DNA from 2 places in the Pseudomonas sp. AN-B15 genome. Region 1 is predicted to be linked to the other one. Evidence: riboswitches for the same ligand, from Rfam matches in the RefSeq annotation. Region 1 holds a riboswitch; the other holds the start of a gene.
What was found. A riboswitch is a leader RNA that binds a small molecule or an ion and turns the genes downstream of it on or off. The one in region 1 is predicted to bind cobalamin.

Region 1 (14,482 bases):
GTACCGGTCGAGAATCTTTCCCGACAAAAATACTAGGACTTTGTCCGGCGCAATGATTGGCGTAAACTGCGCCCAAGCCTGCGAGGAGTTTCCATGACCGCTATTACCATTACCGACGCCGCCCACGATTACCTGGCCGATCTGCTCTCCAAGCAGAACACCCCGGGTATCGGCATCCGCGTCTTCATCACCCAGCCTGGCACCCAGTACGCCGAAACCTGCATTGCCTACTGCAAGCCGGGCGAAGAAAAACCTGAAGATACCGCGCTGGGGCTGAAAAGCTTCACCGCCTATATCGACTCGTTCAGCGAAGCGTTTCTCGACGATGCCGTCGTCGACTACGCCACCGACCGCATGGGCGGCCAGCTGACCATCAAGGCGCCAAACGCCAAAGTCCCGATGGTCAACGCCGACAGCCCGGTCAACGAGCGCATCAACTATTACCTGCAAACCGAAATCAACCCGGGGCTGGCCAGCCACGGCGGTCAGGTCAGCCTGATCGATGTGGTCGAGGACGGCATTGCCGTGCTGCAGTTCGGCGGCGGCTGCCAGGGCTGCGGCCAGGCCGACGTGACCCTGAAGGAAGGCATCGAGCGCACCTTGCTTGAGCGTATTCCAGAGCTCAAAGGTGTGCGCGACGTGACCGACCACACGCAGAAAGAAAACGCCTACTACTGAGTAAGGTGTTCACTGCGAACATGAAAAACGGCGCCCCGTGAGCGCCGTTTTTTTATGTCCTTTTGTAGCGAGGGGATTTATCCCCGATGGGGTGCGAAGCAGCCCAAGAAATGGAACTGCTGCGCAGTTCATCGGGGATAAATCCCCTCACCACAGGTTTTTTATCCAGCCACAAAACTCATCTGACTCAGGGTCTGTAGAGATGTGCATGCCCCGCGCGATACAGCGATGACTCGCTGAACACCTCACTGCCCAGCACCCGACCCACCAGAATCAACGCCGTACGCCGAAACCCCTTGGCCGCAACCTTCGCCGCAATGTCCTCCAGCGTCCCCACCACCCAGTCCTGATCCGGCCACGTCGCCCGGTGAATCACTGCAATCGGGCAATCCGCGCCGTAATGCGGCAGCAGTTCAGTGATGATTTTCTGCAGATGATTGACCCCCAGGTGAATCGCCATGGTCGCGCCATGTTGTGCCAGATCGCCGAGTTCCTCGCCGGCGGGCATCGCGGTTTTGTCCGCATAGCGGGTCAGAATCACGCTCTGTGACACATCCGGCAGCGTCAGCTCGGCGCCAAGCAAGGCTGCACAGGCGGCAGTGGCGGTGACGCCGGGGATGATTTCGAACGGAATATTCAACTCGCGCAGATAACGAATCTGCTCGCCAATCGCACCGTACAGGCTCGGATCACCCGAGTGCACCCGCGCCACGTCCTGGCCCTTGCCGTGGGCGGTTGTGATCAGTTCAATGATCTGCTCCAGATGCAATTCGGCGCTGTTGACCACCGTTTCCGCCTGATGTCCCGCGAGCACGGCGGCCGGCACCAGCGAGCCTGCGTAAATGATTACCGGGCAACTGCGAATCAGTCGCTGGCCTTTGACGGTGATCAATTCCGGGTCGCCGGGGCCGGCGCCGATGAAGTAGACGGTCATGAAGACATCCTGTGAAAAACGGGGCAGGGCAACGCTTCAGATGAAGATTGCTCATGATCAAACAGGGGGGATTATCGGGAATTTACGCAGCGCCGGCCAATGCCAGTGTCGCCTGAGCGTATTTCTGCCGGGAAATCAGCAGCTTTGCCGGTGCCTGAATCAACTGCTCGGCCAGGGCCAGGGCGGCACTTTCCGCCACACCGTAGCAACCGGTGCGCTCATAGGCAATCTGCGAGTGATGGCTCAGTCGCTGCTGGTAAATGGCCAATTCTTCGCTGCTGAAATACAACAGCGGCAGCGCCAGTTGGCTGGCCAGTTCCTGCAGACCGGGTTCATCGCGTTTCAGGTCGATGCTGGCCAGGGCCTTGACCGCCTCGAGTTCTATACGATGCGCCTGCAACGCCTGATCGAGTAACGCGCGCAGCGTGCTGGCCGGGCAGCCGCGCTGGCAGCCCAGGCCGACCACCAGGGTCGGCGCTGCGCGGTCATCGGTCATGCGTGGTATTGACCAGCGCTTTTGCGGCGGAACAACCAGGCGCTGATCAGGCCCAAGGCCAGCCAGAACGCCACGTTGGTCAGCTGCGAAGCGATTTTGAACTGGGCTTCCAAGGCTTCCGGAGCGAGCATCGAATGCACTTCCGGTTGCGGCGCGCCGATCACATGCGGCACGGCGAGGATCGCCACGCCCAGCAGCTTCATCAGCCAGTGACGGCTGAACACGATGAGGGCCAGGCCGACTGCGGTGGAAGCGGCGGTGCCGATCCACCACGTTTGCCGCGACGCCAGATCGGCGGCAGCGGTGCCCGGCAGTTCAGGCGGCAGGCCGAGGGTCGGCGCGAGGACGAAGGTCGCGTAACCGGCCAGGCCCCAGAGCAGGCCCTGCGAAGTTTTGGTCGGTGCACGCAGGGTGTACAGGCCGGCGAGCATCAGCGCGAAACCGACCGCCACCACCAGATTGCCGCCGGTGGTCGAGACCACACGCTGCCAGCCGTCTTCCGGCTCCCAGGCTTCAGCGTCGTGAGTGTGTGCGGTCGTACCGGCGGCGTGTTCGTGAACGGCCACCGGTTCGGATTTTTCGAAAGTTTCAGCCTGCAGAATCAGTGGCGAGACCCAGAAGCTTTGCAGCAACGTCAGCAACAGGGCGGCCAGCAGGCCGGTGAAGCCTGCAGTTTGCGCGATACGCTTGATCATGTCGGCTGGTCTCAGTGGCACGGGAACGCGGCGCTGTGGCGGGTATCGTGAGCGGCGTTGTGCACCGCTTCGATGTGCGAGAAACCGGCGAAGTAAACGAGGCTGGCGCCCAGGATCGACGCGAAAATGGCGGCGGTCAGGCGTTGGCTCAAAGTGGCGGTGCTGGAGATGTTGTCGGTGTTGCTGCCGGTGCTGCTGATGATCGACATGGCGCTTCCCTCTGGAGTGTCAGCGGGTGATATAGAGCGCATGAAAACCCCTGCGAGTCGCGCACGCAGAGGTTCGAACAGCGCCCGCCCACCGCGGGTTTGTTATGTTCAGCGACGCGAAATGCGCGCTGTGTGTTGCGGGCCGGTCTCCGGGCTCACGAGGGGTTGGCGTCAGGCCGACCTGCAAGCATCACCTTCCCATGCCGCAATGGCACAGTGGATTCGACGCTTCGCTCGCTTACCGTTGCGGGGGCAGCACCGGACTGACATGGCTTTGAGTAAAGCACATGATTCACCGGTTTCCCGTTTCACCCTGTGAAGGGCACCCGTAACAAGTTGTGTAGGAGAGCATGGGTTGGGGAAACTAGTCAATTTTGTGGGTGGATCCGTTGCTGCGGTAACGGCCACTTAGGGTTCCGCCCTTACGGCGGGTCACTTTTGGCAAACGCCCCAAAAGTAACCAAAAGGTCTATGCCCTGACGTTCGGCCCTCGCTTAGGCTCGGGTTCCTTCGCTGCGGGATTCATCCGGGGGGCAGCGCCTACGGTTTGCTTCGCTGCACCTCCTCTCGCTGTGTTTGGCTGCGCCAAACGGTCGCTGCGCTCCCACCCCCGGATAAATCCCTCCACTCAGCCTGCCGACGGGCCCTCAGATCAAGAGCGGTACTCGAGCTAACGCTCATCGTGTTGAGTGGTGAAAAGCGGGTGCGGTCTGCTGTGACTTTTGTGGGAGCTGGCTTGCCAGCGATGGCGGCCTGACAGCCGACCAATCACCAACTGAAAACACCCAATCCCATGTAGGAGCTGCCGAAGGCTGCGATCTTTTGATCTGCTTTGGCTTTGGCTTTGGCTTTGGCTTTGGCTTTGGCTTTGGCTCTGGCTCTGGCTTTTGATGTGGCTTTTGACCTTCAGCCCCTTCGGCAGGCCGAGCGTAGGTGTCCATCAGGGGGTAGGCGCGCAGCGCCGTGCGGCGAAGCCGCATGCATCGAGAGGAGGTGCAGCGAAGCAAACCGTAGGCGATGCCCCCGGATGGACACCGTAGCGAGGGAACACTGAGCCTCAGCGAAGTGCCGTACGCCGGGGCAAAGCCTTTTGGGTTACCTTTTCGGCGTTTGGAAAAGGTGACTCGCTGTAAGAGCGAAACCGCCAGCGGCGACACCCGCAGAAACGGATATGCCCCCAATCCAAAAAAAACCAGACCCCGTAACCCGAGGTCTGGCAAAAGTGACCCGCCGCAACGGCGAAACCGTAATCAGCAACCCCCGCAGCAACGGATATGCCCCCAATCCAAACATTGACCCATCCTCAACCCATGCGTAGCCTTGCACCTTCGAGGTTCTTCGGCCCACGCCGAAGCTAAGAAGGGAACGCGGTCGAAGCCGCGGCTGCCCCCGCAACTGTGAACGGTGAAGTTCGTTGCCACGCCACTGCCAGCTCAATCCACTGAGCCCGCGGGAAGGCGCAGCGAATGCCAGGCCCATGGCCTGAACACCGTCAGCCAGGAGACCTGCCTCGTGACAGATTTCTCACTACAACCGGGCGGGGTGATCCGGTGGCGAATTCTTCCGCGCGCACGCCCGCAGCGGATCTCGTCCCGCATGCCCGCCACCTTGCCAAAGGGCATCCGATGAAAACACTGGCCAAACTCCCCGTCACCATCGTCACCGGTTTCCTCGGCTCGGGCAAAACCACCTTGCTGCGCCATATGCTCGACAACGCTCAGGGCCGCCGTATCGCGGTGATCGTCAACGAGTTCGGCGAGCTGGGTATCGACGGTGAGATCCTCAAGCAATGCACCATCGGCTGCACCGAAGAAGAAGCCACCGGCCGTGTCTACGAACTGGCCAACGGCTGCCTGTGCTGCACGGTGCAGGAAGAGTTCTTCCCGGTGATGCGCGAACTGGTCGCCCGTCGCGGTGATCTCGATCACATTCTGATCGAGACGTCCGGTCTGGCCCTGCCAAAACCCTTGGTTCAGGCTTTCCAGTGGCCGGAAATCCGCAGCGCCTGCACCGTGGACGCGGTGATCACCGTGGTCGACAGCCCGGCCGTGGCCGCCGGGACCTTTGCTGCGTTCCCGGATCAGGTTGATGCCCAGCGCAAACTCGATCCGAACCTGGATCACGAGTCGCCGCTGCACGAACTGTTCGCCGACCAACTGGCCAGCGCCGATCTGGTGATCCTCAACAAGGCCGACCAGACCAGCCAGGAAGACCTCGCTCGCGTGCGCGCTGAAGTCGCTGAAGAACTGCCGCCAGCAGTAAAAATCATCGAAGCCAGCAACGGTCGCCTGCCGCTGGACGTGTTGATTGGTCTCGGTGCCGGATCCGAAGAACACATCGACAGCCGTCACAGCCATCACGATCACCACCACGACGGTGATGACGACCACGATGACCACGATCACGACGCCTTCGATTCGATCTCCATCGAACTGCCGCAAGCCGACGAAAGCCTGCTGCTCGACGCGCTGACGCAACTGGTTGTGCAGCACGGCATCCTGCGTGTGAAGGGCTTCGCGGCGATTCCGAACAAGCCGATGCGCCTGTTGATTCAAGGCGTGGGCACGCGTTTCGACAAGCACTTCGACCGCCAGTGGGGCGCTGACGAAGCGCGCGTCACTCGTCTGGTGTTGATCGGTCAGGAACTCGACGCTGCGCAACTCGAAGCGCAACTGCGCGCCGCGCTCAGCGTTTAAGCCATGCACCTGCTCAGGACCCAGCCCGGCGGTTTCGTGTCGGATGACAACATTGCCGACCTTGGACAAACCCCCGCCGAGCTGGTGATCCTGTGCAGCGGCGACTCCAGCCTGGCGCTGCTCGCCGAAGCGGCGCAGCAACTGCCCGAGGATTACCCGAGCCTGCGCCTGGCCAATCCGATGCAGGTGCAGAATCACGCTTCGGTCGATCTGTATGTCGATGAGGTGCTGCGGCACGCCAAGGTCATCCTGATTTCGCTGCATGGCGGCATCGCCTACTGGCGTTATGGCGTCGAGCGTCTGGTGGAATTGTCCGAGCGCGGCGTGCAGGTGATTCTGGTACCGGGGGATGACCGTCCGGACCCGGAACTCAGTGACCTGAGCACCGTACCCGCCGAAGATCGCGACCGTCTCTGGCAGTTTTTGCGTCAGGGCGGGATGGGCAATGCGCTGGGCTTCTTCCATTGTCTGGCCAGCCGCTGGCTGGCGCGGGATTACGCCTGGGGCGAGCCGCAAGCGCTGCCGCGTACGGCGATTTACCACCCACAGAAAAACACCGCCGCACTGAGCGACTGGCAAGCCGATTGGCTGCCCGGTCAACCCGTGACGGCGGTGTTGTTTTATCGCTCGCATTTGCAAGCGGCGAACACCGCGTTCATCGATGTGTTCTGCCAGCGCTTGCAGGCGACGGGGCTCAATCCGTTGCCGATCGCCGTCGCCAGCCTGAAAGAACCCGGCTGTCTGTCAGTGGTCGAGGACTGGCTGGATGAGGTCGAAGCTGCGGTGATCCTCAACACCACCGGCTTCGCGCAATCCAGCCCGGAAGCGCCGCACCTGCGGCCGTTCCGGCGCAATATTCCGGTGATTCAGGCGATCTGTGCCCAGGACAACGAGCCGGGCTGGCGCGACAGCGAGCAGGGTCTGGGACCACGAGATCTGGCGATGCACATTGCCTTGCCGGAACTCGACGGGCGCATCATCAGCCGGCCGATCAGCTTCAAGGATCTGGCCTGGCGCAGCGAGCGCAGTCAGTCCGACGTGGTCTGCTACCGGGCGCAACCCGAGCGCATGGATTTCGTCGCTGAACTGGCCCGGCGCTGGAGCGATCTGGCGCGGCTGCAGAACGCTGAAAAACGCATCGCACTGATTCTCGCCAACTACCCGACCCGCGACGGTCGCATCGGCAATGGCGTCGGCCTCGACACGCCAGCGGCGGCGTTGAATATCCTGCGCGCGTTGCAGGCCGAAGGCTTTCCGTTGACCGCTGAGTTGCCGGACAGCGGCACCGCGTTGATCCAGCAATTACTCGGCGGGGTCAGCAACGACCTCGACAGCATCGACCTGCGCCCGTGTCAGCAAAGTCTGGCGATGGACGCCTACCTGGCGATGTTCAATGCGCTGCCCGAGGCCAATCGCGCGGCAGTGCTGGAACGCTGGGGCACGCCGCAAAACGACCCGATGTGCCGCGACGGGCGAATGATGATCGCCGGTCTGCGCTTCGGCCTGACCTTCGTCGGCATTCAGCCGGCGCGCGGTTATCAGGTCGATCCGAGTGCGGTGTATCACGACCCGGATCTGGTGCCGCCGCACGGCTATCTGGCGTTCTATTTCTGGCTGCGCAACACCTACGGTGCGCACGCGGTGATTCACGTCGGCAAGCACGGCAACCTCGAATGGCTGCCGGGCAAGGGCGTGGGGCTTTCGCAGAATTGCTGGCCGGACGCGCTGCTCGGGCCGCTGCCGAACATCTATCCGTTTATCGTCAACGACCCGGGCGAGGGCGCCCAGGCCAAACGGCGCACGCAAGCGGTGATCATCGACCACCTGATGCCGCCGCTGACCCGCGCCGAAACCTACGGCCCGTTGCGCAATCTGGAACTGTTGGCCGACGAATATTACGAGGCGCAACTGCTCGATCCGCGTCGTGCGCGAGAGCTGCAACGCGACATTCTGCAACTGGTGCGCGAGACGCAGATCGACCGCGAACTGCAACTCGACGCGGGCCTGGACAGTGATGCCGACGCCGCGATCTGGCTGCCGCGGCTGGACACCTACCTGTGTGATCTGAAGGAATCGCAGATTCGCGATGGCCTGCACATCTTTGGCGAATCGCCGACCGGACGTTTGCGTATCGATACCTTGCTGGCCTTGTTGCGCATTCCGCGTGGCGACGGCAAAGGCGCACAGTCGAGTCTGCTGCGGGCGTTGGCCAAGGCGTTTGAATTGAGCTTTGATCCGCTGGATTGCGCCCTTGCCGATCCATGGAACGGCCCGCGCCCAGCGGAGCTGCAAAGCGTCAGCGACGAAGTCTGGCGCAGCGCCGGCGATACCCGCGAACGCCTCGAACTGTTCGCCGCCCACCTGATCGCCCAAGCACTACAAATCCCCTGTGGGAGCGAGCTTGCTCGCGAAAGCGGTGGGTCAGGTACATCAATGTCGACTGACACGACGCTTTCGCGAGCAAGCTCGCTCCCACAAGGGGCGTGTTGGGCTGAAGTGAGGGCGATCATTGAAAACCTGCGCGAAGTCATCGCCCCACGCCTCGACGCCTGCGGCCCCGCCGAAATGCGCGGTCTCCTCGACGCCCTCAACGGCCGCTTCGTCCCCGCCGGCCCAAGTGGCGCGCCCAGCCGTGGCCGTCTCGACGTGCTGCCCACCGGGCGCAACTTCTACTCGGTGGACGTGCGCAACCTGCCGACCACCACCGCGTGGCGCATCGGCTTCCAGTCCGCGACGTTGATTCTCGAGCGGCATTTGCAGGATCACGGCGATCACCTGCGTCAGCTCGGCCTGTCGGTGTGGGGCACTGCGACCATGCGCACCGGCGGTGATGACATCGCCCAGGCCATGGCGCTGATGGGCGTGCGCCCGGTGTGGGCCACCGGCAGTCAGCGCGTCGATGATTTCGAGATTCTGCCGCTGAGCCTGCTCGACCGGCCACGGGTCGACGTCACGCTGCGGGTCTCGGGTTTTTTCCGCGATGCTTTTGCCAATTTGATTCGTCTGTTCGACGCCGCCGTGCAAGCGGTGGCAGCGCTGGACGAACCGGATGACCTCAACCCGCTGGCGGCGAAGGTGCGTGCCGAGCGCGAGGCGCTGTTGCAATCGGGGCTGGATGCCGACGCGGCGCGGCGTCAGGCCGGCTGGCGGATCTTCGGCGCCAAACCCGGTGCCTATGGCGCAGGCGTGCAGGGCGCCATCGACGGTCGCCTGTGGCAGAGTCGCGAGGATCTGGCCGAGGTCTACCTTAACTGGGGCGCCTACGCCTATGGCGGGGCGGATGAGGGCACCGCCGCCCGCGAACAGTTCGTCCAGCGCCTGAGCCAGGTGCAGGCGGTGTTGCAGAATCAGGACAATCGCGAGCACGACTTGCTCGATTCCAACGACTATTACCAGTTTCAGGGCGGCATGCTCGCGGCGGTGGAAACCCTGCGCGGGGAAGCGGCGGCGAGTTATCACGGCGATCACAGCCAGCCGGATCTGCCGAGAATCCGCACCCTGAAAGAAGAACTCAATCGGGTGATCCGCTCGCGGGCGGCCAATCCGAAGTGGATCGACGGGGTCAAACGTCACGGCTATAAAGGCGCGTTTGAACTGGCGGCGACAGTCGATAACCTGTTCGCCTTCGACGCCACCACGCAACTGATCGACGATCATCAATATGCGTTGCTGGCCGACGCCTATTTGCTCGACCCGACGACCCGGGATTTTGTTCGTGAACACAATCCGCATGCCCTGCGCGACATGACCGAACGCATGCTGGAAGCGCAGCAACGCGGGATGTGGCAGGAACCCGGCTTGTATAAAGAAGCACTGGAAAACCTGCTGCTGGATATAGAAGAAGACACCTGATGCACCGCAATCCCCTGTGGGCGCGAGCAGGCTCGCTCCCCCAGGGATCAACGTGGCTCCCAGCGATTTTCGAAAGATCACCGACCATGACCGAGTATTGAAGATGACCGACATCCCGCATTTCCCGCTCTCCGCCGTGGTCGGCGCTGATGACTTGAAACTCGCGCTGTACCTCACCGCCATCGACCCGAAAATCGGTGGCGTGCTGATCGAAGGCCCACGCGGAATGGCTAAATCGACTCTGGCCCGTGGCCTCGCCGATCTGCTGGCCAGCGGTCAGTTCGTCACCTTGCCACTGGGCGCCACCGAAGAACGTCTGGTCGGCACCCTCGATCTGGATGCCGCGCTGAGTGAAGGTCGTGCGCAGTTTTCTCCCGGCGTGCTGGCCAAGGTCGACGGCGGTGTGCTGTACGTCGATGAAGTGAATCTGTTGCCCGATCATCTTGTGGATCTGCTGCTGGATGTGGCGGCCAGCGGCACCAATCTGGTCGAGCGTGATGGCCTCTCTCATCGGCATTCGGCACGGTTTGTGTTGATCGGCACAATGAACCCGGAAGAGGGCGAATTGCGCCCGCAGCTGCTGGACCGTTTTGGCCTGAACGTCGCCCTCAGCGGCCACACCGCGCCGACCGAACGCGGGCAGATCATCCGTCGCCGACTGGATTTCGACAGCGACCCGCAGGCGTTCTGTGCGCAGTGGGAAGCCGAGCAGCAAGCGCTGCGCGAACGCTGCGAACAGGCGCGCATCGCCTTGGCGCGCATTGCGCTGGATGACGAGGCTTTGGCAAGCATCACCGAGCGCTGCTTTGCCGCCGGCGTCGATGGCTTGCGGGCCGATCTGGTCTGGCTGCGTGCGGCCCGAGCCCACGCGGCATGGCGCGGTGCCGAAGCCATTGCCGAGCAAGACATCGATGCGGTGGCGGAATTTGCCCTGCGCCATCGCCGTCGTGGGTCCACTTCGCCCAGCCCTCAACCATCTGCGCAGAACCAGACCAGCACCCAGGCCGAACCAAGCGATGGGCAGGGGCAGTGGGGCGACATGCCTGCTCCGGCGCTGGCGACTGGCGCACGCCGCGAAGTGCCGAGCTGGCCAAAAAAGTAACCGGCATTCGTCCCCGATCCGACGCGGGGGCGAATGCCAGTCCCCGCGCCGGACGACTCGACTACGGACGCCAGGGCAAGCGCCACGCTGCGCGCAGCGGTCTGGTGAACTGGCCAGGGACGCTGCTAAACGGTCGGCCGCAAACCCGTGAGGACTTGCAGTTCCAGCTGCGTACGCGTGCTCCCCATGAGTTATGGCTGGTGATCGTCGATGCGTCGGCTTCGACGCGACGGCATCAGGCGCTGAGCGATGCCAAGGGGTTGCTCGCGCAATTGTTTGATGATGCGTATCGACAAAGGGCGCGACTGGCCTTGCTGACCGCCAGTGGCAGCGCGCCGCAATGGCAGGTGCAAGGATTGAAGGCTTCAAGTGGCTTGCGCACCTGGCTGGAGACACTGGGCGCGGGCGGCGGCACGCCATTGGTGGCGGCGTTGACGCAGGCGCAGCAATGGCTGATGCAGCGACAAAAGCGCTTTCCGGCCGAGCAGCAGCGCTTGTTGCTGGTCACGGACGGACGTTTGAAAACCTTGCCGCCGCTGCTGCCGCTGGGGTGTCCGGGGTTGCTGATCGACATCGAGCGGGGGCCGATCCGTCTGGCGCGGGCGCGGGAATTGGCGGCGGTGCTGAATGCGGAATATCGGCATATCGATGATGTGTGAAGTCTGAGCGGGCCTCTTCGCGAGCAAGGTTGGTGAACACCGCTTGCTCTGTGGGAGCGAGCCTGCTCGCGAAGGCATCGCCTCGAATCATGCGGGATCACCAAAAAACTGCAGCGCTGCTCTATGCTCCACCCAGCCCAATCACAAGGAGTGAATCATGCGGGTACTGGTCGCCAATCCTCAGGACGATTTTCGCGTCAAAGCCTACGCCGGCACCAACGGCGTGCTGCTCGCCATGGATCTGGCCGAACCCCGCCGTAATGGCTTGCTCGGGTTTGCCATCGAAAAGCAGCAGGGCGACAAACCGTGGTTGTTCCTGTTCAACAGCCTGACGTTTCCCGGCAAGGTTCACACGTTCCCGCAATATCACGCCACGCCCAGCGATAAGGCACCGCTGCAGAAATTCCGCTGGGCCGATTACGCCGTCAACCCGGGCACGACCCTGCACTATCGCGTGCACCTGGCCTACGGCACGGCGGACGCGCCGCTACTGGGCGAATCGCTCGCGCTGAGCATCACCAGTGACGACGGCCACCCGGCCAATCAGAGCGTGATCTTCAATCGCGCCGTGGCTGCCAGTCAGGCGTTTCAGCGCAAATTTCCCGACCTCGACGCACAGATCAGCGCCAACAAGAATCTGCCCATCGAAGCCTGGCCCGACGCGGCGCGCCTGTGGCTGGAGAACGGACTGCTGGAGCGATTGCTGAGCTTCATCGAGCAGGCTGTGGACGCGCAGTGGGCGTTGGACATTGCGATCTACGAGTATCAGTTGCAGGCGATCATTGATGCCGTGAACGCGGCATTCGCGCGAGGGGTGCAAGTGCGCGTGCTGTACCACGCCCAGCCTGATGATCCCGATACGACCCTGAATGAAGCGAACCTTGCCCAATTACCAGCGGCGAACAAGCGTGGCCGGGTCACTCACAACATTTTCCACGACAAATTCATCGTCCTCAGCCGGGTCGATGGCGTCGGTCAGCGTCAACCGCAGGCGGTGCTGTGCGGCAGCACCAATTTCACCGCCAATGGCGTGTATCGCCAGGCCAATGTGGTGCATACGCTTGATGACGTGACCATTGCCACGCGCTATTTGCAAACGTTCGAAGAGGTCTGGGCCAACCCCGCCGACGTCGCTGCGACGCGCAACTGGATCACCGAGCACAACCCGATGGATCCGACGCAGCCGCTGTTCGCCGGGTTCTCGCCACGCAGCGGTGGCGGCGATTTGCGTGAGTTTGTCGAGATCATCGAGGCCGCCAGCAAGGACGTGCTGTTTGTCACGGCATTCACCTTGCCGGACGCGATCCTCAATGCGTTGCTTGGCAAGCCCCATGACGACATCCTGCGTTACGGCCTGCAAAACACCGCGAGCCGCATCACCGGGTTTCATGCCGACCGCAGCGCCGAATTCGCCGCCACCGCCTTGCTCAACACCGGGCTGGAAGGCTGGCTGAAAGAAAACATGAAAGGTCAGAAGGGCAACCTGTTGGTGCACACCAAAGCGGTGATCGTCGACTTCACCAGCGACAGGCCGACGATTATCAGCGGCAGCCACAACCTCAGCACTTCGGCCAGTCACGGCAATGACGAGAACTTCCTGATCATTCGCGGCGACACCGATCTGGCTGATCGTTACGGTCTGGAATTGCTGCGGTTTTATGAGCATTACCGCTTCCGCTATTTCGCGAAAAAACTCGAGCTGAAGCAGGTGAGTCCGTTGGCGGTGGATGACAGCTGGACCAACGATTACTACGTGGAGGGGGATTTGCGCCAGTTGTCGCGGTTGCGCTTTGCCGGACGATGACAGACCCCTGTAGGAGCTGCCGCAGGCTGCGATCTTTTGAATTTGTTTTTTAAGGTCAAGATCAAAAGATCGCAGCCTGCGGCAGCTCCTACAGGGGGGCAGTGGTCAGTTGATACAGATTTTGAAATGATTTCGCTCTGTAGGAATTGTCGTCGGAGCCTGTACGCTCCAAGGCCATTTTTCATTCAGGATTTGCATGAACACCCTCTTGGAGCCTCCCAGTCGTACCTTCTCCTCGCGCCATGGCGCGGTCTTGACGCACTCGCAGCATCCGGTTTTCCGCCTCCCGACTATCGTTGACAACGCAGCCTCAGAGCCTTCGCGTTGCACTTTGCCGTGCCCGGCAGCCTGAATTTACTGAAGAGAGATCGAGACATTTTATGGAATGGTTAGCGGATCCCACGGCCTGGTTAGGCTTGTTGACTCTGATCGTGCTGGAACTGGTGCTGGGTATCGACAACCTGGTGTTCATCGCGATTCTGGCGGACAAACTGCCGCCGCATCAGCGTGATCGTGCGCGGATCATCGGCCTGTCGCTGGCACTGATCATGCGTCTGGGCCTGTTGGCGAGCATTTCCTGGCTGGTGACCCTCACGCAGCCGTTGTTCGAAGTGTTCGGCAAGAGCTTCTCCGGCCGTGACCTGATCATGCTGTTTGGTGGTGTGTTCCTGCTGTTCAAGGCGACGATGGAGCTGCACGAACGGCTTGAAGGCCACGTCGGCCAGCGCTCGACCAACGCCGCTTACGCGCTGTTCTGGCCGATCGTGGCGCAGATCGTGGTGCTCGATGCGGTGTTCTCGCTGGACGCGGTAATCACCGCCGTCGGCATGGTCGACGAGTTGGCGGTGATGATGATCGCGGTGATCATTTCCATCGGCCTGATGATTGTGGCCAGCAAGCCGCTGACCCGCTTCGTCAATGCGCACCCGACGGTGATCATGCTGTGTCTGGGCTTCCTGATGATGATCGGTTTCGCCCTGACGGCCGAAGGCCTGGGCTTCCACATCCCGAAAGGCTATCTGTACGCGGCCATCGGCTTCTCGATCCTGATCGAGGTGTTCAACCAGATCGCCCGGGCCCGACGCAAACGTTCGATGCAAGGCCTGCGCCCGCTACGTGAGCGCACGGCACACGCGGTGATGCGCTTGCTGGGCGGACGCAAGCTGGAAGTGGAGGAGGTCGGCGAGGAAATCTCCGATCTGCTGGATGACGGCGAAGCCCGGAGTGCAGAACTGTTCGACCGGCGTGAGCGGGTGATGATCAGTGGCGTGCTGCAACTGGCCGAACGCCCGATTCGCAACCTGATGACCGTGCGCGCCGACGTTGACACCATCGATCTGGCCGACGACGCCGAAAC
Region 2 (14,482 bases), 1.4 Mb from region 1:
GCCTGCAAGTTACTGCCGGTGCCGGACAACAGCACCACGACATCACAGGTCTGGGACATCAGTGAGCCTTGAGGTTTTTCAGCTCGACTTGAGCAGCGCCTTCGGCAGCGGCAGCGATCTGGCCGATGACCCAAGGCTGCTCACCAGCGTCACGCAAGGTGTTGAGGGCGACTTCAACGTGTTCCTGAGCCACGCAGATGACCATGCCAACGCCGCAGTTCAATACGCGGTGCATCTCGGTCTCGTCAACGTTGCCTTTCTCCTGCAGCCAGTCGAAGACCGCCGGGCGAGTCCAGCTGGCCACGTCAACCACGGCCTGAGCGCCTTTTGGCAGAACACGCGGGATGTTGTCCAGCAGGCCGCCACCGGTGATGTGGGCCATGGCCTTGACTGCGCCGGTGTCCTTGATCAGCTTGAGCAGCGGCTTCACGTAGATGCGGGTCGGGGCCATCAGCAGGTCGGTCAGCGGCTTGCCGTCGAGCTGAACGGTTTCGATGTCGGCGCCGGACACTTCGATGATCTTGCGGATCAGCGAGTAGCCGTTGGAGTGCGGGCCGGACGATGGCAGGGCGATCAGCGCGTCGCCGGTGGCGACTTTCGAGCCGTCGATGATGTCGGCTTTTTCCACGACGCCGACGCAGAAGCCGGCCAGGTCGTAGTCTTCGCCTTCATACATGCCAGGCATTTCAGCGGTTTCGCCGCCAACCAGAGAGCAACCAGCCAGTTCGCAGCCTGCACCGATACCGGTGACGACGGTGGCGGCCACGTCTACGTTCAGCTTGCCGGTGGCGTAGTAGTCGAGAAAGAACAGCGGTTCAGCGCCGCACACCACCAGATCGTTGACGCACATGGCGACCAGGTCCTGGCCGATGCTGTCGTGCTTGTTCAGGTTCAGCGCCAGGCGCAGCTTGGTGCCAACGCCATCGGTGCCGGAAACCAGCACAGGCTGCTTGTAGCCGGCCGGGATTTCGCAGAGGGCGCCGAAACCGCCCAGGCCGCCCATGACTTCCGGGCGCGCAGTGCGCTTGGCGACGCTCTTGATGCGTTCGACCAATGCTTCACCGGCGTCGATGTCTACACCGGCGTCCTTGTAGCTCAGGGAGGGTTGCTTGCTCATGATCCAGGCCTTTAGGGGAGGGGATTCAGGGGTAACGACCGAGTTCAGCGGGAACATCGAAATCGAGAGGGCGATGGCCTCACGCGAATTTCGGGGTGCCCGGCTGTTGCCGGTCTGCGAAGGCGCGCGATTTTATCAGGCTTGAGGGGCAGCGGCCATCCTCGCGCCGACGGGCAGGGGCATAATCAGCGGAAATTTTTTGCAATTGTGCCGGGTGGCTGCCTGTATAAGGTGTACCGATTAACCGTCTATCGTTATCCCTGTGCAAAAACTTACCGCCGCCGTGTGAATGTTTTGCGATGGCAGATTGTCACAGCCTTGCTTAACCGGTTCACGCGGCCTGTTCCAGCCGCTCCTGTCGACGGGAATTTTCCATGCGTTTTTGTAAATTGTTGGTTGTGGGTTGTTTGTCCGTGGTCAGCCTGGCGAGTCATGCCGAAAACCTCAAAGGTCTCTATCAAGTGCGTCAGCCGGTCAGCAGCCAGGCGCCGGAAGAGCGCGATCGCGCCACGCAGGCGGCGCTGGATACGCTGGTATTGCGCCTGACCGGCGACCCGAAGGCGGTGCAAAATCCAGGGTTGGCAACGATTCGCAAAGACCCGCAGCAGATCATCAGCCAGTTCGGTTTTGATGCCGGGCCACCGGAAGTGCTGAAAGTCGATTTCGACCCGGCCACCACTGAGCAGGCGCTGCGTCGTGCGGGATTGTCGCTGTGGGGCGCGAGCCGGCCGTCGATCCTGAGTTGGTGGCTGAACGATTCGACTGAAGGTTCGAGCCTGGTCGGCGACGGTCAGGCAGCGGCGGCACCACTGCGTGCGGCGGCTCAGCATCGTGGTTTGCCCTTGCGTTTGCCGCTGGCGGATCTGAGTGAGCAACTGGTGGCCACCGCGCCGGTGCTGGATGGCACCGATCCCGCGCCATTGCGCGGGGCTTCGGAGCGTTACGGCGCAGATGCCTTGCTGGCGGTGCATGCGCACGAAGAGGGCGGGCAGTGGCAGGCCAAGTGGCATCTGTGGCTGGGCGATCAGAAAGAGGCCGGCAGTGTGCAGGGCGCCGATCAGGCTGCCGTGGCCGATGCGGTGATGCTGGCGGTAGCGGAGCGTCTGGCGCCGCGCTTTGTCGCCAGGCCTGGCGCTTCGGGTCAACAGACTCTGGAAGTGCAGGGTATGAATCTTGAGCATTACGCCTCGCTGCTGCGGTTACTCGAACCGTTCGGTGTGCGTCTGCAAAGTGTCGATGGTGATCGCATCGTGTATCGGGTCAACGGCAGTGCCGATCAGTTGCGCGCGCAATTGTCGCTGGCGAAGTTGCAGGAGTTGCCGGCCGAAGCTCCGACGCCAGTGCCAGTGCCAGTGCCAGTGCCGCAGCCAGCCGTCGCAGGTGCGGCGCCTGTTGCGGCTCCAGCGCCTGCACCGATAGCGCCTTCGTTGCGGTTTCGCTGGTAAGTCTTTCCTTATATAGAAGCAGGAGTGATACATGGCCGATACGCGGCGTTGGTTCTGGCTCGGTGGGGTAGTCCTGCTTTGCGCGTTTGTCTGGTTGCTGCACCCGATCCTCACGCCGTTTCTGGTGGCGTTGCTGCTGGCGTACCTGTTCGATCCGCTGGTGGATCGTCTGGAACGGCTGGGTCTGTCGCGAACCTGGGGCGTGATCGCGGTGTTTGCCTTGTTCACCCTGATTGTCACCACGTTGTTGCTGGTGTTGGTACCGATGCTCGCCAAGCAGTTGCTGCGCTTGTACGAACTGGCGCCGCAGATGCTTGATTGGCTGCAACACACGGCGTTGCCGTGGGCGCAGTCGAAACTGGGGCTGTCGGATGGCTTCTGGAAGTTCGACAAGGTCAAGGCCGCGATCAGCGAGCACATGGGGCAGACCACCGACATCGTCGGTGTGGTGCTGAGTCAGGCCACGGCCTCGAGCCTGGCGCTGATCGGCTGGCTGGCGAATCTGGTGTTGATCCCGGTGGTGAGTTTTTATCTGCTGCGCGACTGGGACGTGATGATGGCCAAGATCCGCAGCCTGTTGCCGCGTGATCGTGAAGAAACCATCGTCTCGCTTGCGGGGGAGTGCCACGAGGTGCTCGGCGCGTTCGTGCGCGGGCAGTTGCTGGTGATGCTGGCGCTGGGCGTAATCTACGCAGCAGGTCTGATGATCGTTGGGCTGGAACTGGGGCTGTTGATCGGCCTGATCGCCGGTCTGGCGGCCATCGTGCCGTACATGGGCTTCGTGATCGGGATTGGCGCGGCGCTGATTGCCGGCTTGTTCCAGTTCGGTGGTGATCTGTATCCGATGATCGGGATTGTGGCGGTGTTCATGGTCGGACAGGCGCTCGAAGGCATGGTGCTGACGCCTTTGCTGGTGGGTGACCGGATCGGTCTGCATCCGGTGGCGGTGATTTTCGCGATTCTGGCCGGCGGCGAGCTGTTCGGCTTTACCGGTGTGCTGCTGGCACTACCGGTGGCGGCGGTGATCATGGTGCTGGTGCGTCACGTGCACGATTTGTACAAGGACTCGGATATTTACAGCGGGACCGATGAGCCCGAGCTGTGATCCGATCACGGGTGGCCCGGCATTGCGCCGGGTTGGCCCGTGTTTTGCGGTGAGTTCGTTCGGCGCCGCGTCAGAGAAACTGTCATAAAACCAGCGTGTTAACGCAAACCTTTGATTTTGCTTGAGGTCTGTCGCATTGTGCGCTCAGCTTCACGGGTATAAACTTCGCAAACTTTACACAGAGGCCACTAACGGTTCCTTGAGAACTGTTCAGTCAGCATGAAACCGATTCAGCTGCCCCTAGGTGTGCGTCTGCGTGACGACGCCACCTTCATCAACTACTACCCAGGCGCCAATGCCGCTGCACTCGGCTATGTCGAGCGCCTATGCGAAGCCGACGCCGGCTGGACCGAAAGCCTGATCTACCTGTGGGGCAAGCATGGGGTAGGGCGTACGCATCTGTTGCAGGCGGCTTGCCTGCGTTTTGAGCAGATGGGTGAGCCGGCGGTGTACCTGCCGCTGGCCGAATTGATGGATCGCGGCATCGAAATTCTCGACAACCTTGAACAATATGAACTGGTCTGTCTCGATGACTTGCAGGTGATTGCCGGCAAGCCGGACTGGGAAGAGGCTATGTTTCATCTGTTCAATCGTCTGCGCGACAGCGGTCGACGCTTGCTGATTGCCGCTTCAACCTCGCCTCGCGAGCTGCCGGTGAAACTGGCAGACCTCAAATCGCGTCTGACGCTGGCGCTGATTTTCCAGATGCGCCCGCTTTCCGATGAAGACAAATTGCGTGCCCTGCAATTGCGTGCTTCGCGACGCGGCCTGCACCTGACCGATGAAGTCGGACACTTTATTCTGACCCGTGGCACCCGCAGCATGAGTGCATTGTTCGACCTGCTCGAACAGCTGGATCAGGCTTCGTTGCAGGCGCAACGCAAGCTGACCATTCCGTTCCTGAAGGAAACCCTCGGCTGGTAGTGCAGCCCTTGAAATCCGCAGGTTTCAGGCGGTTTCGACGTATTTCAGGCGCCAGAAAATCCGCTTTTCCGCACGGGGTGCAGACTGCGTATCGAGTCAAATGGGCTTAAGCGCTTAGATGTAAACGAGAAACCGGGAAGTCACAAAAAGATCGATTGAATTTGCAAATGAGGCCGATAGCGGGCATAGTCTCGGCTTCTTTACAACTTCAGCCACGGTCGTGCCCATGCTAAATCGCTTCGCACCCCTCGTGCCTCTCGCACTCGTCACCCTGTTGTTCGGTTGCGCTGCTCATTCTCCAGTTCAAGAGCAGCCTCAACAGGTTAAAAATTCTGCCACTGCCCAGTCTTCCGTTATTTACCAGGAAGAGCTGGCCACCGAAAAAGAACTCGCCGATTTCAACGGCAAGAAGCCCTACGAGCTTCCGGTTCTGGCCGACAGCATCCTCGAACGCGGCATGTCCCTGATCGGTACCCGTTACCGTTTCGGCGGTACCTCTGAAGCCGGTTTTGACTGCAGCGGTTTCATCGGTTATCTGTTCCGCGAAGAAGCCGGCATGAATCTGCCGCGCTCCACCCGCGAAATGATCAACGTGGATGCGCCTCTGGTCTCGCGCGGTAATCTTGAGCCGGGCGATCTGCTGTTCTTCGCCACCAATGGTCGTCGCGGTCGTGTAAGCCACGCCGGGATCTACCTGGGTGACAACCAGTTCATTCACTCCAGCAGCCGTCGCAGCGGCGGTGTCCGCATCGACAGCCTGGGTGACAGCTACTGGAGCAAGACCTTCATCGAAGCCAAGCGCGCCCTCGCGATGGCACCGACCGTGGTCACCGCTCGCAAGTAATTCCCCGTTGTCGCCACGTCCGTGGCGACAAAAACGGATCCCGGCAAGGGAGTAGACCTAGACTTTACAAGGTGAAGTTAAAGTCTTACTTGAAGTTTGCCGTGTAGCCGCTAGAATCCTGTATCTATATTGATGGCAAACCGCCTGCGTGCTCCGCAGGCGGTTTTGTTTCTGTCCATTCGGCAGAGAAAGCCGCAGCCAGATCAGGATGTTCTGCTTATGACGATGTCGGCCCGCCTCACATTGATTTTCTTTGCAGCGCTGCTCAGCGCCTGCGCCAGCCGCACCCCGCCGCCTGCGCCCGTGGTACGCGCTCCGGTGGTGTTCGGGCCCTCCCAAGCTTTTTCGCCCGCTGCTGAGGATGTGCTGTTTCGCGCGCTGGGCTTGGTTGGCACGCCCTATCGCTGGGGCGGCAACACGCCAGACTCCGGGTTTGATTGCAGCGGTCTGATCGGTTTCGTCTACCGCGATGCCGCCGGCATCTCCCTGCCGCGCTCCACCCGCGAGATGATCGTGATGCAGGCGCCGAATGTGGGTAAGGAAGGGTTGCAGACCGGCGACCTGATCTTCTTCGCCACCAACGGCGGCTCTCAGGTCAGCCATGCGGGGATCTACGTGGGGGAAGGTCGCTTCGTGCATGCGCCAGCCACCGGCGGCACAGTGAAGCTGGACAGCCTGTCGAAGGCGTATTGGCAGAAGGCGTATCTGAGTGCCAAGCGGGTGTTGCAGCCGGAGCATCTGGCGCATAACCCCTAGTAAAAAATCGCAGCAATCCTAATGTGGGAGCGAGCCTGCTCGCGAAAGCGGTGTATCAGTCAACTCAATGGATGCTGACACTCCGCATTCGCGAGCAGGCTCGCTCCCACAGTTGTTTTGTGGCGAGCCCAAGTTACTTGGCGGACGACACCCGCCACACCTTGTTCCCCACATCATCGGCCACCAGCAAACCACCTTGCTGGTCAATCACTACGCCAACCGGGCGGCCCAATGCGTTCTCGTCCTTGTCGAGGAAGCCGGTCAGCACATCCACCGGTGCTCCGTTCGGCTTGCCGGCGGTGAATGGTACAAAAATCACCTTATAGCCACTGTGCGGTTTGCGGTTCCATGAGCCGTGCTGGCCGATAAACGCGCCTTCCTTGAACTGCGCGGGCAAGTTGTTGCCCTCGGCGAAGGTCAGGCCCAACGAGGCGGTGTGCGGGCCGACGGCATAATCCGGAGCGATGGCCTTGGCCACCAGATCCAGATTCTGCGGCTTCACCCGCACATCCACGTGCTGACCGTAATAGCTGAAAGGCCAGCCATAGAAGCCACCGTCCTTGACCGAGGTGATGTAGTCCGGCACCAAGTCGCTGCCGATTTCGTCACGTTCGTTGACCGCTGTCCACAGCGCGCCTGTGGTGGGCTCCCACGCCAGGCCGTTGGGGTTACGAATGCCCGAGGCGAAGATCCGGTGATTGCCCGTGGCGCGATCCACTTCCCAGATCGCGGCGCGACCTTCCTCTTTATCCAGACCATTCTCGCCGACATTGCTGTTCGAGCCGACGGTGACATAGAGCTTGCTACCGTCCTTGCTGGCGATGACGTTCTTGGTCCAGTGATGGTTCAGCGTACCGCCCGGCAGGTCGGTAACCTTGATCGGCTGTGTGTTGATCTCCGTCGCACCGGGTTCGTAGTGGAAGCGCAGCAGGCGATCAGTGTCAGCGACGTACAAATCGTTGCCGACCAGGGTCATGCCGAACGGCGAGTTGAGGTTCTGCAGAAACACCGTGCGGGTCTCGGCCACGCCGTCGTGATCGGCGTCGCGCAGCAGGGTGATGCGGTTCGGGCTTGGCACGCCGGCACCGGCTTTGCCCATGACTTTCTTCATCACCCAGCCGCGAATACCGCTGCTGTCATCCGGTTTCGGTGGCGCGTTGGTTTCCGCCACCAATACGTCACCGTTGGGCAGCACGTAGAGCCAGCGTGGGTGATCGAGGCCTTCGGCAAATGCAGCCACTTGCGTACCGGCTGCGGCGGTCGGTTTGCCACCTGCAGGCCAGCCGACCGCTGGGGCGATGTTCACCGTCGGGATCAGGGTTTTGTTCGGTTCAGGCAGTTTCGGTGACGGTCCAGTGCCGTCGGAAACTTGCAGGCTGGAGGATTCACCGCAGGCGGCGAGCCCTCCGGCGAGAGCGATGACGAGAGCGAGTCGGGTTTTGCGCATTGCTGATCTTCCCTATGAATGCATGCTTAATCATAGAGAACCCTGCGCACCCGATGGTTCAACCGCTATCCGCGGGCCTCTTTGAACAGCACGGCGATGCCCGGGTGATAATTGCCCGCTTCGCTGCGCAACTTGCGGTAGGCGTAGGGGAAATACCAGGCCACGGCGCAGCAATGCTCCTTTTGCAGGTCGTCGACCATGTCCTGCAACTCTTCGGGGCTGGCGCTGTGCTGGGCCTTCTGCGGGGCGACGAACAGGCAGCCGAGCTTGAGGTCGCTGGCGAAGCTGATGCGTTTGGCATCGCTGGTGATGTCCAGCAGGGCCTGGGTCAGATTGAGGTTGTTGACCCGTGGCCAGCGCTGGGTCGCCTGGAGGTAGGCGCGGTCTTCGGCCCCGGCGATGAACAGGTCGGCGCGGGCATTGCGCTCGCCGTCCTCGTTCTGTTTGCGGGTGGTGGTATCGCAGAGGGTCACCAGTTCGGCCATCCAGGCCGCAGCGGAAAGCAAGCCGAGATTGGCTTTCTCGTCATGCCAATAGGGCGTGTCGTTGTCACCGCGTACCGCGTTGTAACGGTCAATACAGTCAAACCAGCGTTCAAGCACCGGGCGCAGGAATTCCAGGCGCGGGTTGCTGATGATCATGCCTTGCATCGTCATCATCCTTATTGTTGTGGTGTGCTTTTTCAATCAAAAGCATGGCTCTTTGATATCACTTGTCTCAGTGTGGCACAAGATTGGCGTCAGATAATTGATCGGCGGCAGTTATTCGCCCGACGGCCCCCTCTTTAATTGACGCTCCACCCCCAACCCTCTAACCTTCGCGGCTTGTTTCAGGTGCTCTGTGACGCGTGTCGACAGAGTGAAACAGGGAAGCCGGTGAGGGTTGTCTTCAGGTGAAGCACGATCACGATCCCGGCGCTGCCCCCGCAACGGTAAATGAGTGAAAACTGCGCATTGAGCCACTGTGTCGACCGACGCGGGAAGGCGCGCAGTCGGGCGATTCGCCGCTCATGAGCCCGGAGACCGGCCTGATCCATCCAGCGGCATCACGGTGGGCGATGCCAGGCTTTTTGCCGTCTGTTCTTGTGCCTGCCCGCCGTTATCCAGCCTCAACGGAGAGCTCCCCCATGACCGATTCCCCCGAGCGCGACGAACGCCATCTGGCGCGTATGCAGCGCAAAAAAGCCGTGATCGACGAACGCATCGCCAATTCCCCTGACGAGTGCGGCCTGGTGCTGGTGTTGACCGGCAATGGCAAAGGCAAAAGCAGCTCGGCGTTCGGCATGCTTGCCCGTGCCATGGGCCACGGCATGCAGTGTGGCGTGGTGCAATTCATCAAGGGCCGCAATAGCACTGGTGAAGAGTTGTTCTTCCGCCGCTTCCCCGAGCAAGTGCGTTTTCACGTGATGGGCGAGGGTTTCACCTGGGAAACCCAGGATCGCCAGCGTGACATCGCCGCCGCTGAAGCTGCGTGGGCAGTGTCCCGCGAGCTGCTGCGTGATCCGTCGATCGGCCTGGTGGTGCTGGATGAACTGAACATCGCCCTGAAACACGGCTACCTCGATCTGGATCGAGTGCTCAGCGACCTGCAGGCGCGTCCGCCGATGCAGCACGTGATCGTCACCGGTCGCGCGGCCAAGCCGGAAATGATCGAAATGGGCGATACCGTCACCGAAATGGGCATGCTCAAGCACGCCTTCCAGGCCGGCATCAAAGCGCAGAAAGGCGTCGAACTTTGAATCAACCACGTCACTGCCCGGCGGTACTGATCGCCGCGCCGGCCTCCGGTCAGGGCAAGACCACTGTCACCGCCGCGCTCGCTCGCTTGCATCGCAACCAGGGGCGCAAGGTGCGCGTGTTCAAGTGCGGCCCGGACTTCCTCGACCCGATGATTCTCGAGCGCGCCAGCGGTGCGCCGGTGTATCAACTGGACATGTGGATGGTTGGCGAGCAGGAAAGCCGCCGCCTGTTGTGGGAAGCCGCCGCCGAAGCCGATCTGATCCTGATTGAAGGCGTGATGGGCCTGTTCGACGGCACGCCGTCCAGCGCTGATCTGGCGCGCCATTTTGGTGTGCCGGTGCTTGGTGTGATCGATGGCACCGCCATGGCCCAGACCTTTGGTGCCCTGGCGCTGGGGTTGGCGCGCTATCAGCCGGACCTGCCGTTTGCCGGGGTGCTGGCCAACCGAGTCGGCACCTTGCGTCATGCGCAATTGCTCGAAGGCAGTCTCACCGAAGGTCTGCGTTGGTACGGCGCGCTGTCGCGGGAAACCGGGATCGAGTTGCCGAGTCGCCATCTCGGTCTGGTGCAGGCCAGCGAATTGAATGATCTGGACCTGCGTCTCGACGCGGCCGCCCAAGCGTTGGCCAGCAGTTGCGAGGTAGCGCTGCCACCGGCCGTGGAGTTCGCCGCGCCTGAAGTGATCCCTGCCGAACCGCTGCTCGACGGCGTGCGCATTGCCGTCGCTCGTGACGAAGCCTTTGCCTTCACCTACGGCGCCAGCCTCGATCTGCTGCGGGCGATGGGCGCCGAGTTGAGTTTCTTCTCGCCGATCCGCGATACGCAGTTGCCCGACGCCGACAGTCTGTATCTGCCCGGTGGCTACCCGGAATTGCACCATGTGGCGCTGGGGCAAAACACCGCGATGCTGGATGCGATTCGCGCGCACCACGCTGCCGGCAAACCGCTGCTTGCCGAGTGCGGCGGCATGCTCTATCTGCTCGACGCGTTGACCGATGTCGAAGGCACCCGCGCCAAACTGGTCGGGCTGCTGCGCGGTGAGGCGGTGATGCAAAAACGTCTGGCGGCACTGGCACTGCAAGCGGTGGATTTGCCAGAAGGTTCGTTGCGCGGCCACACCTATCACCATTCCCTGACCAGCACCGAACTGACGCCGATTGCCCGGGGAGTCAGCCCGAATGGCGGGCGCGGGGCGGAGGCGGTTTATCGGGAGGGGCGGATGACGGCGTCGTACGTGCATTTTTACTTTCCGTCGAATCCGGCGGCGATTGCCGCATTGTTTGCGCCAGATCTCAAGGCCGCCATCGCTGGCAAGCCAGCTCCCACAGTGGCCGGTGTCATGCCTGAAGAAACGCGATTCCCTGTGGGAGCTGGCTTGCCAGCGATGGGGCCATGATCGACAACGCCTATTCCGAGGCCGAACGCGCAGCCGTCTACCGAGCCATCGCCGAGCGCCGCGACATGCGCCACTTCACCGGCGGCACGGTCGAGCCGGAGCTGCTGCGCCGTCTGCTCGAAGCCGCGCATCAGGCGCCCAGCGTCGGTCTGATGCAGCCATGGCGCTTTATCCGCATCAGCGATCGCGCCCTGCGTGGGCAGATCCAGAACCTCGTCGAAGAAGAACGCGTGCGTACCGCCGAAGCCCTCGGCGAGCGCAGTGACGAGTTCATGAAGCTCAAGGTCGAAGGCATCAACGACTGCGCCGAAGTGCTGGTCGCGGCGCTGATGGACGATCGTGAAAAACACATTTTCGGCCGTCGTACGCTGCCGGAAATGGACATGGCCTCGCTGTCCTGCGCGATTCAGAATCTGTGGCTGGCGTCCCGTGCCGAGGGGCTGGGCATGGGCTGGGTGTCGCTGTTCGAACCGCAGGCGCTGGCCGATCTGCTGCAGTTGCCGGCCGGGGCCAAGCCATTGGCAGTGTTGTGCCTGGGGCCGGTCAAGGCATTCTATCCGGCGCCGATGCTGGTACTCGAAGGGTGGGCGCAGGCGCGGCCGCTCAATGAGTTGCTGTACGAAAATTATTGGGGAGTGAGTCAATGAGTGTGGCGTTGTTGAGTGTCGCCGCAGTCACGCTGGATGCGCTGCTGGGTGAACCGAAACGCTGGCATCCGCTGGTGGCGTTCGGCAATTTTGCCGGGCGCATCGAGCGCCGATTCAATGCGGGCGGACGCGGCTGGCGCAGTCACGGGGTCACCGCGTGGGTGATCGCGGTGCTGCCGCTGACCTTGCTCGCCACCGCGTTTTCCTGGGCGCCGTACGTGGGCTGGATCGTCGAGATTCTGGCGCTGTATTGTGCCCTCGGCATGCGCAGCCTCGGTGAGCATGTCGCGCCGGTAGCCTGCGCCTTGCGCGCTGATGATCTGGAAGAAGCACGCAAACGCGTCGGTTATCTGGTCAGCCGTCAGACCAGCGAACTGGACAGCACCGCCGTCGCCCGCGCCGCCACTGAATCGGTGCTGGAAAACGGCAGTGACGCGGTGTTCGCCGCGCTGTTCTGGTTTGTCGTGGCCGGTGCGCCGGGCGTGGTGCTCTATCGCCTGAGCAATACGCTCGACGCAATGTGGGGCTATCGCAACGAACGCTTCGAGCGCTTCGGCTGGTGCGCGGCAAAAATCGACGACGTACTCAACTACATTCCGGCCCGACTGGTGGCGCTGACCTACGCGCTGCTGGGCAACACCCGGCTCGCCTGGAAATGCTGGCGCAGCCAGGGCCCGCAATGGGACAGCCCCAACGCCGGTCCGGTGATGGCGGCTGGCGCCGGTGCGTTAGGCGTCGAACTGGGCGGCCCGGCGATCTATCACGGTGAACTGCATGAGCGTCCGCAACTGGGCGAAGGTGCGCCGGCGGATGCCGATTCGATTGATCGCGGCTGGCAATTGGTCCAGCGCGGGGTATGGTTATGGCTGCTGATTCTCTGCGTGGGGGCTGAATTCTATGCTTGAGCACGGTGGCCGGCTGCGCAAGGCTGCACTCGATTACGGGATTGCCGAGGCCGACTGGCTCGACCTGTCCAGCGGGCTTGCGCCGTGGCCATTTGCGGTGCCGCAGATTCCGTTGCGCGCCTGGGCACGCTTGCCGGAAACCGACGACGGCCTGGAGCAGGCCGCGTGTGATTACTACGGTGCTTCGCAGGTGCTGCCGGTGGCCGGTTCGCAAATGGCGATCCAGCTGCTGCCGCGTTTGCGCCGTGCCGGCAAGGTCGGTGTGTTGTCGCCGTGTTATGCCGAGCACGCCGAAGCCTGGCGTCGCAGTGGTTATATCGTGCGCGAAGTGCTGGAGCAGGAAGTGGAATTCTTTCTCGACAGCCTCGACGTGCTGGTGGTGGTCAATCCGAACAATCCCACTGGCCTGAGCCTGACCCCGGCGCGGCTGCTCGACTGGCATGCGCGGCTGGCCCAGCGCGGCGGCTGGCTGGTGGTCGATGAAGCGTTCATGGATAACACGCCGCAGCTGAGCCTGGCCTCGCACACTCATCAAGTTGGCCTGATCGTGTTGCGCTCGTTCGGCAAGTTTTTTGGTCTGGCGGGGGTGCGTCTGGGGTTTGTGCTGGCCGAGCGCAAGTTGCTCAGGTTGCTCGCGGAACAGGTCGGACCGTGGGCGGTGAGCGGGCCGACACGGGTGCTCGGTCAGGCCTGTCTGCAGGACACTGAAGCGCACACTCGGCAACGTATTCGCAGCGATGAGGCCAGTGAACGTCTGGCGCTGCTGCTGGAGCGTTATGGCTTCAAACCCCATGGGGGTTGTGCGTTGTTTCAGTGGCTGATCACCGAGCACGCGCAAGCGCTACACGAATTCATGGCGCGACGCGGGATCCTTCTGCGCATCTTCACCCACAACAGCAGTTTGCGTTTTGGCCTGCCCGCCAACGCCGCTGAAGAAGCGCGCCTCGAACAAGCGCTGCAAGCCTTTGCCAAGGAATCGAAATGACCACCCTGATGGTGCAAGGCACCACCTCCGACGCCGGTAAAAGCACACTGGTGACGGCGCTGTGCCGCTGGGCCACCCGTCAGGGCGTGGCGGTGGTGCCGTTCAAACCGCAGAACATGGCGCTCAACAGTGCGGTGACCGCCGACGGCGGCGAGATTGGCCGGGCGCAAGCGGTGCAGGCGCAAGCCGCGCATCTCGAACCGCACACCGACATGAACCCGGTGCTGCTCAAGCCCAACAGCGACACGGGCGCGCAGGTGATCATCCATGGCCGCGCGGTCACCAGCATGAACGCAGTGGCGTATCACGACTACAAAGCCATCGCCATGCAAGCGGTGCTCGCGTCGCACGAGCGGCTGAGCACGGCCTATCCGCTGGTGATGGTTGAAGGCGCTGGCTCGCCGGCCGAAATCAATCTGCGTGCCGGTGACATCGCCAACATGGGCTTCGCCGAAGCGGTGGATTGCCCGGTGCTGCTGATCGCCGACATCAATCGCGGCGGGGTGTTTGCGCATCTGGTCGGCACGCTGGAGTTGCTGTCGCCGAGCGAGCAGGCACGGGTCAAAGGTTTCATCATCAATCGTTTTCGCGGTGACATCGCCTTGCTGCAACCGGGCCTCGACTGGCTGGAACAACGCACTGGCAAACCGGTGGTCGGCGTGCTGCCGTACGTGATGGATCTGCATCTGGAGGCTGAGGACGGTATCGACCAGCGTCAGACCGACAAGGCCGAGCAAGTGCTGAAAGTGGTGGTGCCGGTGCTGCCGCGTATCAGCAATCATACCGACTTCGATCCGCTGCGTTTGCATCCGCAGGTCGATCTGCAATTCATCGGCCCGGGGCAGGCGATCCCTGCCGCCGACCTGATCATCCTGCCCGGCTCGAAAAGCGTGCGCAGCGATCTTGCCTATTTACGTGCCAATGGCTGGGACGCGGCGATCAATCGGCACTTGCGCTATGGCGGCAAGTTGCTGGGGATCTGCGGCGGTCTGCAAATGCTCGGCGAGCAGGTGCACGATCCGCTGGGCCTGGAAGGCGCGCCGGGCTCCAGTGCCGGCCTGGGTTTGCTGGCGTTCGAAACCACGCTGGAAGCCGAGAAGCAATTGCGCAATGTGCGCGGGCATCTGGCGCTGGAAAACGCCGAGGTCAGTGGCTATGAAATCCATGCGGGC

Region 2: another riboswitch for cobalamin. It lies ahead of cobO (cob(I)yrinic acid a,c-diamide adenosyltransferase); the one in region 1 lies ahead of cobW (cobalamin biosynthesis protein CobW).

The regions. Positions count from the first base shown of each region.
Region 1 covers NZ_CP049737.1:3,273,203-3,287,684, reverse strand. Annotated here, with positions in the region: gene GTQ41_RS14760 (acyltransferase) at 1-36, shown strand, start outside; gene nfuA (Fe-S biogenesis protein NfuA) at 94-678, shown strand; gene cobM (precorrin-4 C(11)-methyltransferase) at 866-1,612, opposite strand; gene GTQ41_RS14745 (cobalamin biosynthesis protein) at 1,695-2,108, opposite strand; gene GTQ41_RS14740 (CbtA family protein) at 2,105-2,803, opposite strand; gene GTQ41_RS14735 (CbtB domain-containing protein) at 2,815-3,012, opposite strand; cobalamin riboswitch at 3,135-3,357, opposite strand; cobalamin riboswitch at 4,327-4,540, shown strand; gene cobW (cobalamin biosynthesis protein CobW) at 4,638-5,708, shown strand; gene cobN (cobaltochelatase subunit CobN) at 5,712-9,560, shown strand; gene GTQ41_RS14720 (ATP-binding protein) at 9,664-10,662, shown strand; gene GTQ41_RS14715 (VWA domain-containing protein) at 10,590-11,321, shown strand; gene GTQ41_RS14710 (phospholipase D-like domain-containing protein) at 11,479-13,125, shown strand; gene GTQ41_RS14705 (TerC family protein) at 13,506-14,482, shown strand, end outside.
Region 2 covers NZ_CP049737.1:1,837,025-1,851,506, forward strand. Annotated here, with positions in the region: gene purN (phosphoribosylglycinamide formyltransferase) at 1-59, opposite strand, end outside; gene purM (phosphoribosylformylglycinamidine cyclo-ligase) at 59-1,117, opposite strand; gene GTQ41_RS08485 (DUF2066 domain-containing protein) at 1,492-2,562, shown strand; gene GTQ41_RS08490 (AI-2E family transporter) at 2,594-3,667, shown strand; gene hda (DnaA regulatory inactivator Hda) at 3,887-4,591, shown strand; gene GTQ41_RS08500 (C40 family peptidase) at 4,818-5,435, shown strand; gene GTQ41_RS08505 (C40 family peptidase) at 5,655-6,191, shown strand; gene GTQ41_RS08510 (sorbosone dehydrogenase family protein) at 6,325-7,638, opposite strand; gene GTQ41_RS08515 (hypothetical protein) at 7,704-8,288, opposite strand; cobalamin riboswitch at 8,453-8,684, shown strand; gene cobO (cob(I)yrinic acid a,c-diamide adenosyltransferase) at 8,765-9,376, shown strand; gene GTQ41_RS08525 (cobyrinate a,c-diamide synthase) at 9,373-10,773, shown strand; gene bluB (5,6-dimethylbenzimidazole synthase) at 10,770-11,420, shown strand; gene cbiB (adenosylcobinamide-phosphate synthase CbiB) at 11,417-12,325, shown strand; gene cobD (threonine-phosphate decarboxylase CobD) at 12,318-13,310, shown strand; gene GTQ41_RS08545 (cobyric acid synthase) at 13,307-14,482, shown strand, end outside.